2 regions of the Paenibacillus sp. P36 genome follow, and region 2 is predicted to be linked to the other one. Evidence: riboswitches for the same ligand, from Rfam matches in the RefSeq annotation. Region 2 holds a riboswitch; the other holds the start of a gene.

Region 1 (7,577 bases), 3.9 Mb from region 2:
CAACGGTTCCGCATTCCGCGCGGTGGAAGAGGCTTCCAAGCTGAGCCATTTGGAACTGCTCGGTATTCATTCTCATATTGGCTCGCAAATTTTTGAAGTGGAAGGCTTCCGCATGGCGGCCGAGAAAATGGCCAGCTTCGCCGTTCAAGTTCGTCAAGAAATTGGCGTGACGTTCAAAGTCATTAACCTTGGCGGAGGCTTCGGTATCCGTTATGTGAACGAAGATACTCCGCTTCCGGTATCCGTCTACGTGAAAGCTATCACGGATGCGATTAAAGACAATTTCGGACGCAACGAATATCCGCTTCCCGAAATCTGGGTGGAGCCGGGCCGCAGCATCGTTGGCGATGCAGGAACGACCTTGTACACCGTTGGAACGGCGAAAGATATTCCTGGTGTACGTAAATATGTATCTGTCGATGGCGGTATGACAGATAACCCGCGCCCTGCTTTGTATGAGGCTGTGTATGAGGCAATGTTGGCAAACCGCGCAACCGAAGAGCCTACCGAGGTCGTATCGATTGCCGGCAAATGCTGTGAGAGCGGCGATATGCTGATTTGGGACGTGAACCTCCCGAAAGTGAACTCAGGCGATGTGCTTGCCGTGTCTTGCACAGGCGCATATAACTATGCGATGGCTAGCAACTACAATCGCATCCGCCGTCCAGGCGTAGTTTTCGTGAGCGAGGGTCAAAGCGATCTCGTCGTGAAGCGTGAAACGTTCGACAACATTGTCGGGAACGATCTAATTCCTGCTAGAATGAAACAAGTGAGCAAAACGGTTTAACATAGAACACAGCTGGATTTTCAGGCTGAGAACGGGCTATCCCTTAGGTCTTAAGGACTTGAGGGATAGTTTTTTGTGTGCTCACGAAACTAGAGTTCTCTATTCAGCTGAAAGGCAGATTTGTGAAATGCATCTTTTCATAGTAGAATAAGATATTATTGTCTAAAGGAGTGGACCACAATGGCCAAACAAGCAAAAATTAAACTAGCAGGCGGTGGCGAAGTTCTAATCGATCTTTTCGAAAATGACGCGCCAAATACCGTTGCCAACTTTGAAAAATTAGCAAACTCCGGTTTCTACAACGGACTTGTTTTTCATCGCGTAATCCCAGGATTCGTTGCACAAGGCGGTTGTCCATCCGGCACAGGAACTGGTGGCCCAGGCTACCAAATCAACTGTGAAATCAACCCTAACAAACATGAGCGCGGCTCCCTGGCTATGGCTCATGCAGGCAGAAACACAGGTGGAAGCCAATTCTACATCGCTTACCAACCACAACCTCACCTTGATGGACAACATACTGTCTTCGGTAAAGTGTCCAAAGGTATGGAACTCGTTGATGCTTTCAAGGGCAGAGACTTGATGGAAAAAGTAGAAGTTGTAGAAGTTTAATATTGGAGAATGGGAATAGCCTGCTGACAGTTGTCAGCAGGTTCTTTTATTTGAGGGGCTGAACATGGAAATTGGCTATGAAATGGCTGAATAAGAGCAAGTCTGCGCACGTAGTCTAGTGCTGGTGAGAAGCTGAGCTCCCTGGAGTCGACCTGGCATGAGCAACTTCAACGATGCAAAACATCGTTGGAAGCCGCCGAAGGTGGGGAAGTTTCAGAGTGGAAGGTGCTGCAGGATGTCAGCCAACGGACAGAGATGACCTTATTCGCAGAAATAAGGCTCTGTGAAATTCTAACGGACTGGAGAGGTGCTATTCATGATAATTGTGATGAAAATGGCCGTGAATTGACTGAATAGCGACTCTGGAGTCCGTTAGAGCTGAGAAATGCGCGAAATAACGGGTATAGCGGCTGTGTGGTCCGTTAGAGAGTGGTGAGCCTGCGCACGACATGCTAGCGAAGGTGAGAAGCTGAGCTCCAACGAGTAGACCAGGCATGAGCAACTTCAACGATGTAAAACGTCGTTGGAAGCGGCCCAAGGTGGGGAGCTTCAGAGTGAAAGTTGCTGCAGGAAGTCAGCTAACGGACAGAGATGACCTTATTTTGCAGAAATAAGGCTCTGTGAAATTCTAACGGACAGGAGAGCCGCTATTCACGATGATTCCGACTAAAATGGCCGTGAATGGACCGAATAGCGACTCTGGAGTCCGTTAGAGCTGGGAAATGCGTGAAATAACGGGAATAACGGCTGTGAGGTCCGTTAGAATGAGGGGGATGTGGGCAGAGCCTGCACAGGTCAGTATGTACTATTTGGAAGGGGAATATATCCAGTTTTATACAAATTATGCTACCAAAAACATAGGCGCAACCGAGTTGTAGCAATGCAAAATGAGTCGTTTTTTGTAGGGCGAGGTAAAAAAGACCTTGCTTTTTCGATGAGTGAGTGATAAATTTTTCATAAGTTACTTTTCATATGTGTGCAAACCTTCGGGGCGTGGTGAAATTCCACACCGGCGGTGATTTGATGGCAGGCTGATCTGGCTGCTTTCAATTAGTCCGTGACCCGTTTTGAAGCTAGCGGTACCTGATATACAGCTTCGCTACGGCTGACCCGGTGAGAATCCGGGACCGACAGTATAGTCTGGATGGGAGAAGGAATACGCGAACATTAGATTCGCTATGCATACTTGTACATTTTTTCACGAGAACAAAAATTCGGCAGGTCTATGCTTTGGCATGGATACGTCGTGCTTGTTTGATTTGATCAAAAATGCAGCAAGTGTGGATGGATGAAGCTTCTTCGTGTTACCTAAACAATCTCTGGCCCCTATCCGATATACGGAGGGGTCTTTTTGCATTCTATTTCAAAATAGCTTGGAAAGGCAGTGAACACACATGCATGTCTTGAATGATGAAGCTTATATGAGGCTCGCTCTGCAAATGGCTGAGAGTGCTCTTGGCCAGACAGGGATTAATCCCGTTGTTGGATGCGTCCTGGTAAAAGACGGGCGTATCGTGGGGATGGGGGCGCATCTGAAGCGGGGACATGGCCATGCTGAGGTTCTTGCTTTGCAGATGGCGGGCGAAGAAGCGAAGGGCAGTACGGCGTATGTTACGCTCGAGCCGTGCAGTCACTACGGCAAGACGCCGCCTTGCAGCGACCGTCTCATTGAGGCCGGTGTTGTCCGCGTTGTCGTTGCGGGCACCGACCCGAACCCGCAGGTTGCGGGCACGGGTATTGCCAAATTGCGCGCCCACGGCATAGACGTATCCGTTGGGCTGCTGGGAGAGGAAGCCTCGCTGATGAATGAGGCTTTTAATAAGTACATCGTCACGCGTATGCCTTTCGTGACGCTGAAAACAGCCAGCACGCTCGACGGCCGCATTGCCTCGAAAACAGGCGACAGCAAATGGATTACGTCGCCTGCGTCGCGCGCATTCGTGCATACTCTGCGCCATCGGCATCAGGGCATCATGGTCGGCGTCGATACTGTCATCGCCGACGACCCGCGCTTAAGCGCGCGCGGCGACGTACCGGCTGTGCAGCCGGTACGGATTATCGCGGACTCGCGCTTGCGAGTCCCGCTGGGCGCCCAGGTGCTCACCGAGCAGGATCGTCAGCCGACGATCCTGCTCGCCACCGCACAGGCGCCCGCAGAGCGGCGTGCCGCGCTGGAAGCGCGCGGCATCACGGTCCTCACCTGCGGCGACGGCCCGCAGGTGGATCTGACGCTCGCCATGCGGCAGCTCGGCGAGCGAGAGATCGGCTCCATCCTCCTAGAGGGTGGAGGCAAGCTGAGCGGCGCCATGCTGGAGCGGCGCCTGTTGGATAAGCTGGTGCTGATGTTTGCGCCGAAAATTATCGGCGGCGGGCAAGCAGCACCTATGAACATCACCTTCGAAGGCTTCGCGAAGATGGATGACGCAATTACGCTCGACCGGTTAAAGGTTGAGCAGTTCGGACCGGATGTATGCCTAACCGGGTATCCGGTTTATAAGAGCTAACGAATGGAGGGCTGTCATGTTTACCGGCATTATTGAAGAAATCGGCCACATGCGCCGCATTCATAGCGTAGGTCAAGCTATGGTATTAACGATTGGGGCAAAAAAGATCCTTGAGGATGTGCATCTGGGAGACAGTATTTCGGTGAATGGCGTTTGTCTGACAGTCATTTCGTTTGATCAGGAATCTTTCTCCGTAGATGTGATGCCGGAAACTTACCGCAAGACGAATTTGCGCAAGCTGCAAGCCGGTACACGCGTGAATTTGGAGCGAGCGATGGCGGCAAACGGCCGTTTCGGCGGACACATTGTGCAGGGACATGTAGATTCAACAGCAACGATTATTTCGCGGATTCCAGAAGAAAATGCGGTTGTTTATCGGTTCGAACCGGAGGATAAACACATTTTCCGATATATTATAGCTGGCGGCTCGATCACCATTGACGGGATCTCCCTTACGGTTGTCGATGTCACAGAACGCGATCTGGCGGTTTCGATTATTCCACATACACTGGCTCAAACCGTTCTGCATGATAAAAAAGCAGGAGATACTATTAACATGGAATGCGATGTTCTGGGCAAATATATGGAACGACTGCTAAAGTTCGGTCCTGCTGATGCCTCAGCGGGTAACGGTAAAAAGCAAAGTACGCTATCTGCAAGCTTTCTGGCGGATCATGGCTTTATGTAAGGGTAATTAGCTTACAAAGATAGTTCGGTTAGGAGAGGTGAAGATGACAGAAATAAAATTCAGCACGATCGAAGAAGCACTGAAAGATCTCAGTTTAGGGAAAGTCATTATCGCTGTGGATGACGAAGATCGCGAGAATGAAGGGGATTTTATCGCACTGGCGGATAAAACGACCCCGGAAGTGATTAATTTCATGATCAAAGAAGGCCGCGGGCTGGTGTGCACACCGATTACGGAAGAACGGGCGAAAGAGCTTGACTTGCCGCCGATGGTCGCTAGAAATACCGATTATCATGGCACTGCCTTTACGGTATCTGTAGACCATGTTGAGACGAGTACAGGGATTTCCGCACATGAGCGTTCAAGAACGGTTATGGGCTTGATCGATCCGGATACGAAACCGCAGGATTTCCGCAGACCGGGTCATATTTTCCCGCTAATCGCCAAAAAAGGCGGCGTACTCCGCAGAGCTGGACATACGGAAGCAGCGGTTGATTTGGCTGTTTTATGCGGATCCTATCCTGCCGCGGTCATTTGTGAAGTTATCAAGGAAGACGGAACGATGGCTCGGGTTCCGGATCTTATGGAAATCGCCAAGAAACATGATTTGTGCATCATCACGATTCAAGATTTGATTCACTACCGCAATCAACAGGAGAAATTGGTTGAGCGTGAAGTTGAAATTAAGCTGCCTACGGATTTCGGCACTTTTAAAGCAATCGCCTATACCAATCAACTGGATAACAAAGAGCATGTTGCCCTTGTCAAAGGAACAATTGACCCTTCCAAACCAACGCTGGTTCGTGTGCATTCCGAATGTTTAACTGGTGATGTTTTCCATTCACACCGCTGCGATTGCGGTCCTCAACTCGATGCTGCATTAAAACAGATTGATGAAGAGGGCAATGGTGTATTATTATATATGCGACAGGAAGGTCGCGGTATCGGTCTGATCAACAAATTAAAAGCTTATGCTTTGCAAGAGCAGGGATTAGACACTGTAGAAGCGAATATTAAGCTTGGATTTGCTCCAGATCTTCGTGATTATGGCATTGGCGCGCAAATTCTGAAAGATCTTGGCATTACGCAGCTGCGTTTGTTGACGAACAACCCTCGCAAAATTAAAGGGTTAGAAGGCTATGGTCTCGAAGTTGTTGAACGCGTTCCGATTCAAATGCCAAGCAAAGAGGACAACGTCAATTATTTGCGAACAAAAAAACAAAAACTTGGCCACATGCTGAGCTTCCATGATTCCGGCAGCGGGATCTGATCTTTACACTTCAAATAACGGTTTTTATATAGAAAAGGAGAATTTAATCATGGCTACAATTTATGAAGGACATTTAGTATCGCAGAATTTGAAATATGGTATCGTCGTAGGTCGTTTCAATGAATTTATTACTTCCAAATTGCTTGGCGGCGCACAGGATGCTTTGAAACGCCATGGCGTACAGGATAGTGAAGTGGATATTGCTTGGGTACCGGGCGCGTTCGAACTTCCGCTTATTGCTCAAAAAATGGCGGAGAGCGGGAAATATGATGCGGTTATTACCCTTGGTGCCGTTATTCGTGGTTCAACGCCTCACTTTGATTATGTGTGCAGTGAAGTTGCAAAAGGTGTATCTGCCATTAACCTGAAAACAGGCGTTCCAACAATCTTTGGTGTTTTAACGACGGATTCCATTGAGCAAGCGGTTGAACGCGCGGGAACAAAAGCTGGCAACAAAGGTTGGGAAGCGGCAGTAACGGCAATTGAGATGGCGAACTTGACGAAACAATTCACTTCCTAATGCTTTCTTATTATCATCTGGAATCACTGCTTCCCAGGCTGCTCGCCTTCCTGATTGCGATGACGCTCCATGATGCTGCACATGCAGGAGTTGCTTGGCTGCTCGGAGACCGAACAGCCCGGGACAGCAAACGCTTATCGCTTAACCCCTTGGTACACTTGGATGCCTTGGGGTTGGCGATGATTGTTTTTGGTCCATATGGCTGGTCGAAGAAAATGCCGGTAGAGGCTACGCAGTTTAAAAAGCCAAAACTTTATCATACAATTGTGTATGCAGCAGGTCCTTTTACCAATTTGCTGCTCGCTTTGTTTTTCTGGTGGCTCTATTTCTTTCTTCCTGATTTTTTCGGAGGAGCATCCGAGTCGATCACCGTGGAACAATGGCGAGTCTATTTGCAGTACGGCGTCATTGTCAATCTCATGATTTGTCTTATACATATGTTACCGCTTTATCCGCTAGATGGTTGGTATATCCTTAAAGGCCTTATTCCTCCGAAAAATCAAAGATGGATGGATCGCAATCAGCGATATGCACTTATTCTTGTCATCGTTTTGATGATTACACCTACCGGGCAATGGGCCTTGGAACGTATTTATCCGTTTGCCGCGCAGTTTGTTATGAATATATTTTCACTATGACAAGGGGGAGATTACATGAAAGTTACCTATAAGTTAGAAGCTTTTGAAGGCCCCCTTGATCTTTTGCTTCATCTTATCGATAAAAATGAACTCGACATTTATAATATTCCTGTCAAAGAAATTACAGATCAGTATTTGGCATATGTACAAGCCATGCAAGAGTTGGAGTTGGAGATTACAAGTGAGTTTCTAGTCATGGCCGCTACACTTCTCTCTATCAAAAGCAAAATGCTGCTGCCTAAACCGCCTGTTATTGAATTTGACGAATATTTTGATGATATGGAAGACGAGCTTGATCCTCGCGCAGAGTTGGTCGCTAAACTTATTGAGTACAGAAAGTACAAGTCTATTGCTGATATGCTTAGAGATAAAGAAGTAGAGCGGAGTCTGGTGTATACACGTGAGCCTGAAGACCTGACGCCATTCCTGCCGCATGTGCAGGAGAACCCTGTTGAAGGGCTGGACGTTGCTGATTTGCTATTCGCTTTTCAACGGACGCTTCGCAAGCTTGTGAACCGCAATATTGTTACTAGAATTCGAAGAGACGAAATATCTGTC
Region 2 (7,577 bases):
GTTACGCTACTTGAGCCCGGCGCGATTGCAACTAATTTTAACCAGACGGTCCTTGGGCATGTCCAACAAACCGGCGGCATTCTGGAAGATGAATATAAGCCGATCATCACGCAATATTTGGACGCCTTCTCCAAACGGAACTCGGTGCCCCAAACGTCGGAATCGGTCGCCGAAGTCATGGTGAAGCTGATGGAAATGGATCCGAAACCACTGCGCATTCGCACTTCAGAGGCGGCGGAAGCTTTTGTACAATATAAAGTCAGCCAAGACCCTACCGGTTTGGACGGTATGCTGAACACACGTAAACTGCATTTGAATTTATAAAAAAAATCAGGACCCGCCTAACCGTTCGACGGATAAGGCAGGTCCTTTTGTTTTTACACATGCGCAATAAGCTGGCCTTCTTTGACGGTAACGTCATAGGCTGTAAGGCTTTTGGTCGGCACATTCAGGCATGCGCCTGAGTGAAGATCGAATGTCCAGCCATGCATCGAACACACGAACTCCCCCTTTTCAGCCTCCACAATAGCGCCGGCATGCGGGCATCGGCTGGAGACGAGCCGGTACGTTGCTTGATCCTCAGCTTGAATTAACCAATACAAGTTCTTATCGAACACAACTTCTGCGGGCAGCTTGGTGAAACTTTCGACAGGCCCTAACAGCACTTCTTTCATGTAGACACTCCCCTGTTTATTCTGTTTCAGCATACAGTTTACTATTTTTTTTAGTTCAGGTGATCCAAGCCAGCACATAATTTCCCACAATGTTACGATAGGATGTCCATAATCTTACGGTACATTTAGGTTGTAAGGGAGAGGCACTCACCTACATACCCCAAAATTGAGAGGAGTTTTCTACAATGAAAACACAATGGAAACGTCGCGCAAGTCAAGCTAGTCTGCTAGCTTTTATGGTAACAATGGCTTTCGGAGCAGTAGGCAGCGCATCAGCGGCTGACACGACTACAACAGATACGAAAGCAAGCACTGCAATCACATCAGCAACACCGGTAATGGCAACCAGTGCGGTTCAGCTGCACTCGGTCTCAGGCAGCCTGTTGCTGCAACCAGCTCATGAGCGTAACTATTTGAAGCTGTTGGTCAGCAACTATGCTCCGGAGAGCTTGACTGCATGGAAACAAGCGTTAGAGGATCGGAAACAAGCGGAAAGCGAAATGCCGAAACCTGCTTTTGCCAAAACTATGGTAATCAAAAGCGCCGCTACAATTCAGCCAGCTACGCCAGGTACGTTGGAAACTAAAATGTTCAAACTCGATCCTGCTCAACCGGCTCCAACTTTACCTGACGGCGAAGCAGCTCAATTGCTCCCAAGTAAAGAAGCAATGAAGTTCACCGTTATCAAAGACGGCGCGGACGCTACCGCGACCATCCAAGCACTTCCACTTGAGGGAACAGCTATCTCTGGTGATATAATTAAAGCAGAACCATCCGAAGCGTTCAAGCGCCAACAAAAGCTAGCGGAAGCTGTCGAAGCTGACGATGCAGCTACGATCCAAAGTCTGTTGCCTGAGCTGCTCACGGATTACAAAAAAGAAACGGAATCGCTGCGCAGCCTTGCAAAAACATTGAAAGAACAAGCTGCAAAGGCTGATGAGAAGTCAACAGAGAAAACGGAAGAATCGAACTAACTTTCCATATAGATAAAAAACCAAGTTGACCTTTCCGGTGGACCGAACGCAAAATGGTGCGAACGGCTCCACCTTTTCCCCATCGCTGATTAGAAAGAAGGAGAAACTGCATGTATCGCATTCATTTAGTAGAAGACGAAGAGCATCTCAGGGGCGTTCTGGCCGCCTATTTAGAGAAAGAGGGGTGGCAAGTGCGTTCGTTCGCTGACGGGACCTCGGCAAGATCCGCCATATCCGAGCGGCCGGACTTGTGGGTCCTCGATATCATGCTTCCTGGCGTAGACGGCTATCAGCTCATGCGCGAGATTAAGGCGGATCAGCCGGCACAGCCCGTAATTTTCATATCGGCGCGAGACGCGGATATCGATCGGATCGTTGGCCTGGAGATGGGTAGCGATGACTACTTGGCCAAGCCATTTTTACCTCGCGAGCTTGTCATTCGCACTCGTAAGCTGCTGGAGCGCGTGTACGGCGGACACCCTGCCGGCCTGATGCCTGCGCAGCTGGAACGCCGCTCGAAGCTGAATGTGGCTCCTTATCTGATCGATGAGCAAGCGCGCACCGTAACTGCGGAGGATGGCAGCAAGCTGGAGCTGACCTCCAAGGAATTTGAGCTGCTGCTCTATTTGGTAAGCCATCATGGACAAGTGCTGGAGCGTGAACAAGTGCTCCAAGCTGTTTGGGGAATCGACTACTTCGGAACAGACCGGGTCGTGGATGATTTGGTACGAAGGCTTCGCCGCAAGCTGCCGGAGCTGCGTTTAGAAACCGTATACGGATACGGGTACAGGATGGTGAAAGCATGACGTTCCGAATAGGACAATGGCCGCTGGCCATGAAGCTTTGGGGAGCATTCGCGGCTTTAACGCTGCTCATTTTTACGCTGTTGGCTGTTCTCCTGCCTTGGACGTTGAAGGGATTTTTTACAGAGCAGCTGTATGATATTTTACTAGATACACAAAGTGGGCTTCGCATGGAAGCAACGTCATTGACGGCACCGACCCTAACCCTGGCTACAAAGGGTACAACCGCGCAAATGACGGATATCATTACGAACGTAAAAACGTTGACACCTATCAATCAGGCTGTCCCTGATGCTGATGCCTCAGAAACGGAAACAATGCCGGAAGCGACTAGCATACAAATGGGCAGCGCTATATCTGCTACCCCATTGGAAGCCTCTATTGCAACGAAGGTGATGTCTCCTTTTACAGCAACTTTAAGCGCCCCGGCGATCCGGCATTTTACGATTAGCGGAACCCAAGAGTCACTGGCCCTTAACAAGGCGTTCACGAGCGGTGAGCCGTTCATGCAAGCCATGGAACAGGATGCTTTTGCCCAAAAACAGCCCGTCGCCAAATATACGACCATTATTGATAAGAAAAGTATCTTTTACGTGATTCGCAAAGAACTAGTTCAAGGCCAACCCAGCTTTATCGTTTCTTATGCCTGGGGCAATTATCGTAACGACCTGGTCATGACCATGTTTGGCAGACTTATGCTGATGATGGTTGGTCTCATCGTGATTTCATGGCTGCCTTGTCTGATCATCGCCCGCTACTTCACTCGTCCGCTCGTCCAGATGGAAAAACACGTTGGACGTATGGCTGAACGAGATTGGCACGACCCGATCGAAACTGGGCGTAAAGATGAAGTGGGACGACTGGCCAAAGCGATTGAAGCGATGCGGCAACGTCTCGTGCGCCAGGACAAGGCGCAGCAGTTCTTCCTCCAGCACACTTCTCACGAGCTGAAAACCCCGGTCATGGTGATCCGCAGCTATGCCCAGTCCATTCTCGACGGCGTTTTCCCGAAAGGGACCTTAGGCGAAAGCTTGGGCGTCATTCTGAAGGAGGGCGAGCGCCTCGAGAAGCGAATTCGCGACCTGCTGCTGCTCAACAAACTGAACTATGTCACCGCTCGCGAGAAGCCGTTCCGCCCTTTCGAGCTGCACGAGGTCATCGAAGATGTGGTTGAACGGCTGCGCTATCGCCGTCCTGAAATCGAGTGGGAGATGGAGCTCCCTCCCGCTACTCTGAATGGCGATCCCGATCAATGGAAAATCGCCTTGGAGAACATGCTCGACAATCAACTCCGCTATGCCAAAAGCGGCATCCGGATTCTCCTCACGCCGTCATCTAGTGGCGATGGTAAGGAAGCTGCAGCCGGATTCTCGCGGCTGCAGATCAGCAACGATGGTCCGCCGCTCGATCAGGCGATCGCGGACAGCCTCTTTGAGCCCTTCCGCTCTGGCGGGGACGGCCAGTTCGGGCTTGGTCTTGCCATCGTGAAGCAGATCATGGACCATCACGGTATGACGGTGCGCGCTGCGAACGAGCGAGGCGGGGTTGCCTTTTACCTTGAGCCTGGGGAAACAGCGCAAATAGATCGCAAACTCAAGGTCCCGAAGGTTTCGTGAGGATGCTTGGGTTTGAGAAGTGGGCAAACAAAAGAGGCTTCCCAAGGTCAAGATCTTCACGTGACCGAGGGACAGCCTCTTTCTTTTTTTATACCGCAGCTTTGCTCTGATTGCGGCTCATGACCCACAAGGTGAGCCAAATCACGATGAAGCCGGCCAGCTGTCCTACGGTCAGCTTTTGCCCGAAAACAAGCCAGTTCACGCAGACGCCAACCGCCGGGAACGCAAGCTCCGCCAACGTTGCGAAAAACGCCTTGGTTGAGGTCAGCCCTTTATAATAGAGGAGCATGGAAAGCAAGCCCGGGAAAAACGCCTGAAACAAAAGGTTAACGGCAATAAGTATTAAGCCGCCGCTAGTTCCAGTTAAGTGCCAGGCGTCGCCGCTAGCCACAAGTACGACCGTCAGCAACGGGATGGCGAGCAGGAAGCGCAGCGAAGTAACAATTGGGAAATCGAGCTTTTTCTGCAGCAAGTACTTGCCCATGACCGTCGAGCCGCCCCATAAGCCAGCTGCAAGAATAGAGAATAAGCAGCTTATCGTTCCTAGATCTTGGAGGCCCATCTCCGGCGACGAAAAGCCGAATGTCAGCAAATACGTGCCTAGCAGCGCCACTGCAATATAAGCAAAAAATTTAGAAGGCAACGTCTCTTTGAGCATTACGCGAGCTAAAATAATAGCGAATAAGGGCTGTAATTTCTGTAAAAGCAATATCGCGTTCGCATTACCATGCGAGAATGCCGCTGTAAACAAAATCGTTGCTATCGCCGAGCCGCCCCAGGAGATGAACAGCAACGCACCGATGACGCCCAGCGAGAGCTTACCGATCAAGGTTTTCCGATACTTCACGAGTATTGGCACCGCATAGCAGGCAAGGAGCAGGTGCTCAATAAATACGATTTGCGCTGAAGAAAAGCTTTTTAACAGCAAGATCCGAAAGAGCGGGTCGAGCCCCCAAAGCGTAGCCCCTAACGCCACATACCAAACTCCGCTGATGCCTCCAGAGCGCGCTGAAACCACATGCGCCTGCTTTGTTCCTAACTTAAATACATTTTCCAATTCAAAAACCTCCTAAAGAATTTTTGAATTGAACCCTCTGAAAAGAGACAATGCCCCCGCTTCATGATCAGCGGGGGCATTGACAAACAGACCTGTCAATCACCTAAGTTTTTGACAAGCTGTTTTTCACCTTCTCCCATCCGGACTATAACCGTCGGCCCTGGAATCTCACCAAGTCAGTCCCAGCCTAACAGGCCGGGAGTCGCGGGCTTGAGATACATTTGCACGTATCCTCACCGCCGGTAGGGAATTGCACCCTGCCCCGAAGGTTCAATTATTCAATTTGTGGTCACTTACAAAACATAAGTGATATTTATTCCTGAATATTAGCACCATAAAATAAAAAAAGCAAGGATTTTTCATCCTTGCTATAAGCTAAGAATTTTCCACTCATTTTCCGATATATAACGTGTTAGCCCATTAATCATAAAGGAGGAAACTCATGGACGTTCCTGCGCTTTCCATGTCCGTAGCCCAGGGCAGCTTAGCTCAAGCAGTACAAATACGGGTTCTTAGCATGGCTAAAGATCAATCCACACAACAAGCTCAGCAAATGGTACAAATGATGCAACAAAGTGTTCAACCAAACTTGGGTGGGAATCTGGATATTCGTGTCTAGTTTTACCCTTTGGAGAAGGAGAATGAAGAATTCTCCTTCTTTTTTACTATTGATGTTGTATAATCGTGACATATGCCACGCTGCCATTATTTCATTTTAGCAATCGGAATATGGAAATATAGAATCAAGAAAACCACACCTACCAAACACAGCAACCACGCCCATAAAGGCCTCGTAAAATGCAACCGCAGCCCAATGAACATGAAAACCCAAACCGCAATTGACCACCAGAAATTCCAGTTGTTATGATATGTAAGCATTTTTATTAGCAGAAATAGTCCTTCAATGCAGGTAAATACAGCCGACCAAATGGCCATATAGACCACTTGTCTCAGCGGACGCGACTTAAGAGGATATTTGTGCAAATACACCATCACAATGCATGGAAGATTAGTAAAAGCAATCATAAAATCTGCGATGGTATGGTTAGGCGTTACTGCGGATTTATGAAATTCCCATAGCGAGAAATTATAGCTTAGAAGGCTAATGAGAAAATCTACGCAGATAGCAAAAAGAATAGTTGGATAATAGGTCTTCCAGTTGCTCCAATCCCCAAAAAACCAAGCTGCAATCAAGCATAACAAGGCAATGATTACAGGCAAATATGAACTAATCAACACTGTTATGTGACCCATCACTTAGCTCCATTCCATCAAACTTGTGCTGCTTCCGTTCAACCCTGATCTCCTGTGGTTATTATTTCTATAAATGTTGTTTCATATGAAAGAGAACGCAATTAACTTACCCTTTTTCGTAATCACGCCGTTTTTCGCCGTTGCAGCAATGGTTTCAAGCTATCCAGATTCGCACAAATCGTCCCGGCAATGACGGTTACCACGCCTACAGCTGTGACCCAAGTGATGCTCTCCCCATAAAACACGACCCCCACCGCCAGGGCAATCAATGGAGAAATGTACAGCCATGTCGCTGGAAAAACCGGATTCGTTTTGGCCACTAACCAATAGAACAGACTATGTCCCACCATGGAGCCAATCACGATTAAATACAGTAGAGAGCCGGCTGCTTTTGGAGAAAATAAGCTTTGAACGTTCACAGGTTCTGTAAAAAATGAAAGAATCAGCAGCAGCAATCCTCCGCATATCATCTGCGCCGCGTTCAGCGCAATCGGCGATGCCTCAGGAAATTGCTGAATGACCTTTTTCGAATATAGAGCTCCCATACAATAGAACAGTTCTCCAACCAGAATCGCCACGCTCCCGATCACCCAAATGATGTTGGCGGATACCGCAAGTTGTGGCAGCAAAAGGATAATAATACCTGCAAAGCCGAGTATGCAGCCAAATACAGAGAGCCTTGTCGTCTTCAGACGCAATACGAAGGTTTGGAGCACGAGAATCATAATCGGTCCAGTAGCCGATAGGACGGCCGCAATCCCGGAAGACACATATTGCTCCGCCCAGTACAAGGTTGCGAATGTGCCGAATGTGAGACCGATGCCCGTAAGCAGCATCTCTTTGCGAAACAACAGAGCTAGCGTAGTTTTTTTCCGCCACAATAACCAACAGAACAATAACATCCCTGCAATAAAAAACCTCAAGCCTGCTGAAAAAAATGGCGGCGCTGACGCATCCACCCCCACCTTAATCGCCAGAAATGTTGTGCCAAAAATTAGACAGATAAGCAAATAATTAAAAATAATCATGACTGTTTTCCCCCTCTTGGTATGTATCATACTAGGTAAGCAACAGAACAGATGCATGACACTAGAACAGTTTTTCCAATGATTGTTGTATCATAGAGGAAACAAAGGGGGAAAATCGGATGAAGACGCCAGGAACATCTGGAAAAGAAGCTAATCTGCTTTTCAGGCAAA

What was found. Region 2 has a riboswitch for FMN ahead of ACKTT9_RS35650 (DMT family transporter). Riboswitches for the same ligand answer to the same signal wherever they lie in the genome.
Region 1: linked by a shared signal. The riboswitch ahead of ribD (bifunctional diaminohydroxyphosphoribosylaminopyrimidine deaminase/5-amino-6-(5-phosphoribosylamino)uracil reductase RibD) and the one ahead of ACKTT9_RS35650 (DMT family transporter) in region 2 are both predicted to bind FMN.

What each region holds. Positions count from the first base shown of each region.
Region 1 is NZ_AP038372.1:3,263,817-3,271,393, forward strand. Features, by position in the region: gene lysA (diaminopimelate decarboxylase) at 1-787, shown strand, start outside; gene ACKTT9_RS14475 (peptidylprolyl isomerase) at 968-1,399, shown strand; FMN riboswitch at 2,378-2,559, shown strand; gene ribD (bifunctional diaminohydroxyphosphoribosylaminopyrimidine deaminase/5-amino-6-(5-phosphoribosylamino)uracil reductase RibD) at 2,794-3,903, shown strand; gene ribE (riboflavin synthase) at 3,920-4,591, shown strand; gene ACKTT9_RS14490 (bifunctional 3,4-dihydroxy-2-butanone-4-phosphate synthase/GTP cyclohydrolase II) at 4,635-5,861, shown strand; gene ribE (6,7-dimethyl-8-ribityllumazine synthase) at 5,911-6,381, shown strand; gene ACKTT9_RS14500 (site-2 protease family protein) at 6,381-7,019, shown strand; gene ACKTT9_RS14505 (ScpA family protein) at 7,035-7,577, shown strand, end outside.
Region 2 is NZ_AP038372.1:8,143,268-8,150,844, forward strand. Features, by position in the region: gene ACKTT9_RS35625 (SDR family oxidoreductase) at 1-324, shown strand, start outside; gene ACKTT9_RS35630 (Rieske (2Fe-2S) protein) at 378-674, opposite strand; gene ACKTT9_RS35635 (hypothetical protein) at 860-1,648, shown strand; gene ACKTT9_RS35640 (response regulator transcription factor) at 1,759-2,454, shown strand; gene ACKTT9_RS35645 (histidine kinase dimerization/phospho-acceptor domain-containing protein) at 2,451-4,067, shown strand; gene ACKTT9_RS35650 (DMT family transporter) at 4,156-5,085, opposite strand; FMN riboswitch at 5,249-5,398, opposite strand; gene ACKTT9_RS35655 (YjfB family protein) at 5,567-5,743, shown strand; gene ACKTT9_RS35660 (CBO0543 family protein) at 5,830-6,378, opposite strand; gene ACKTT9_RS35665 (DMT family transporter) at 6,501-7,406, opposite strand; gene ACKTT9_RS35670 (PLP-dependent aminotransferase family protein) at 7,526-7,577, shown strand, end outside.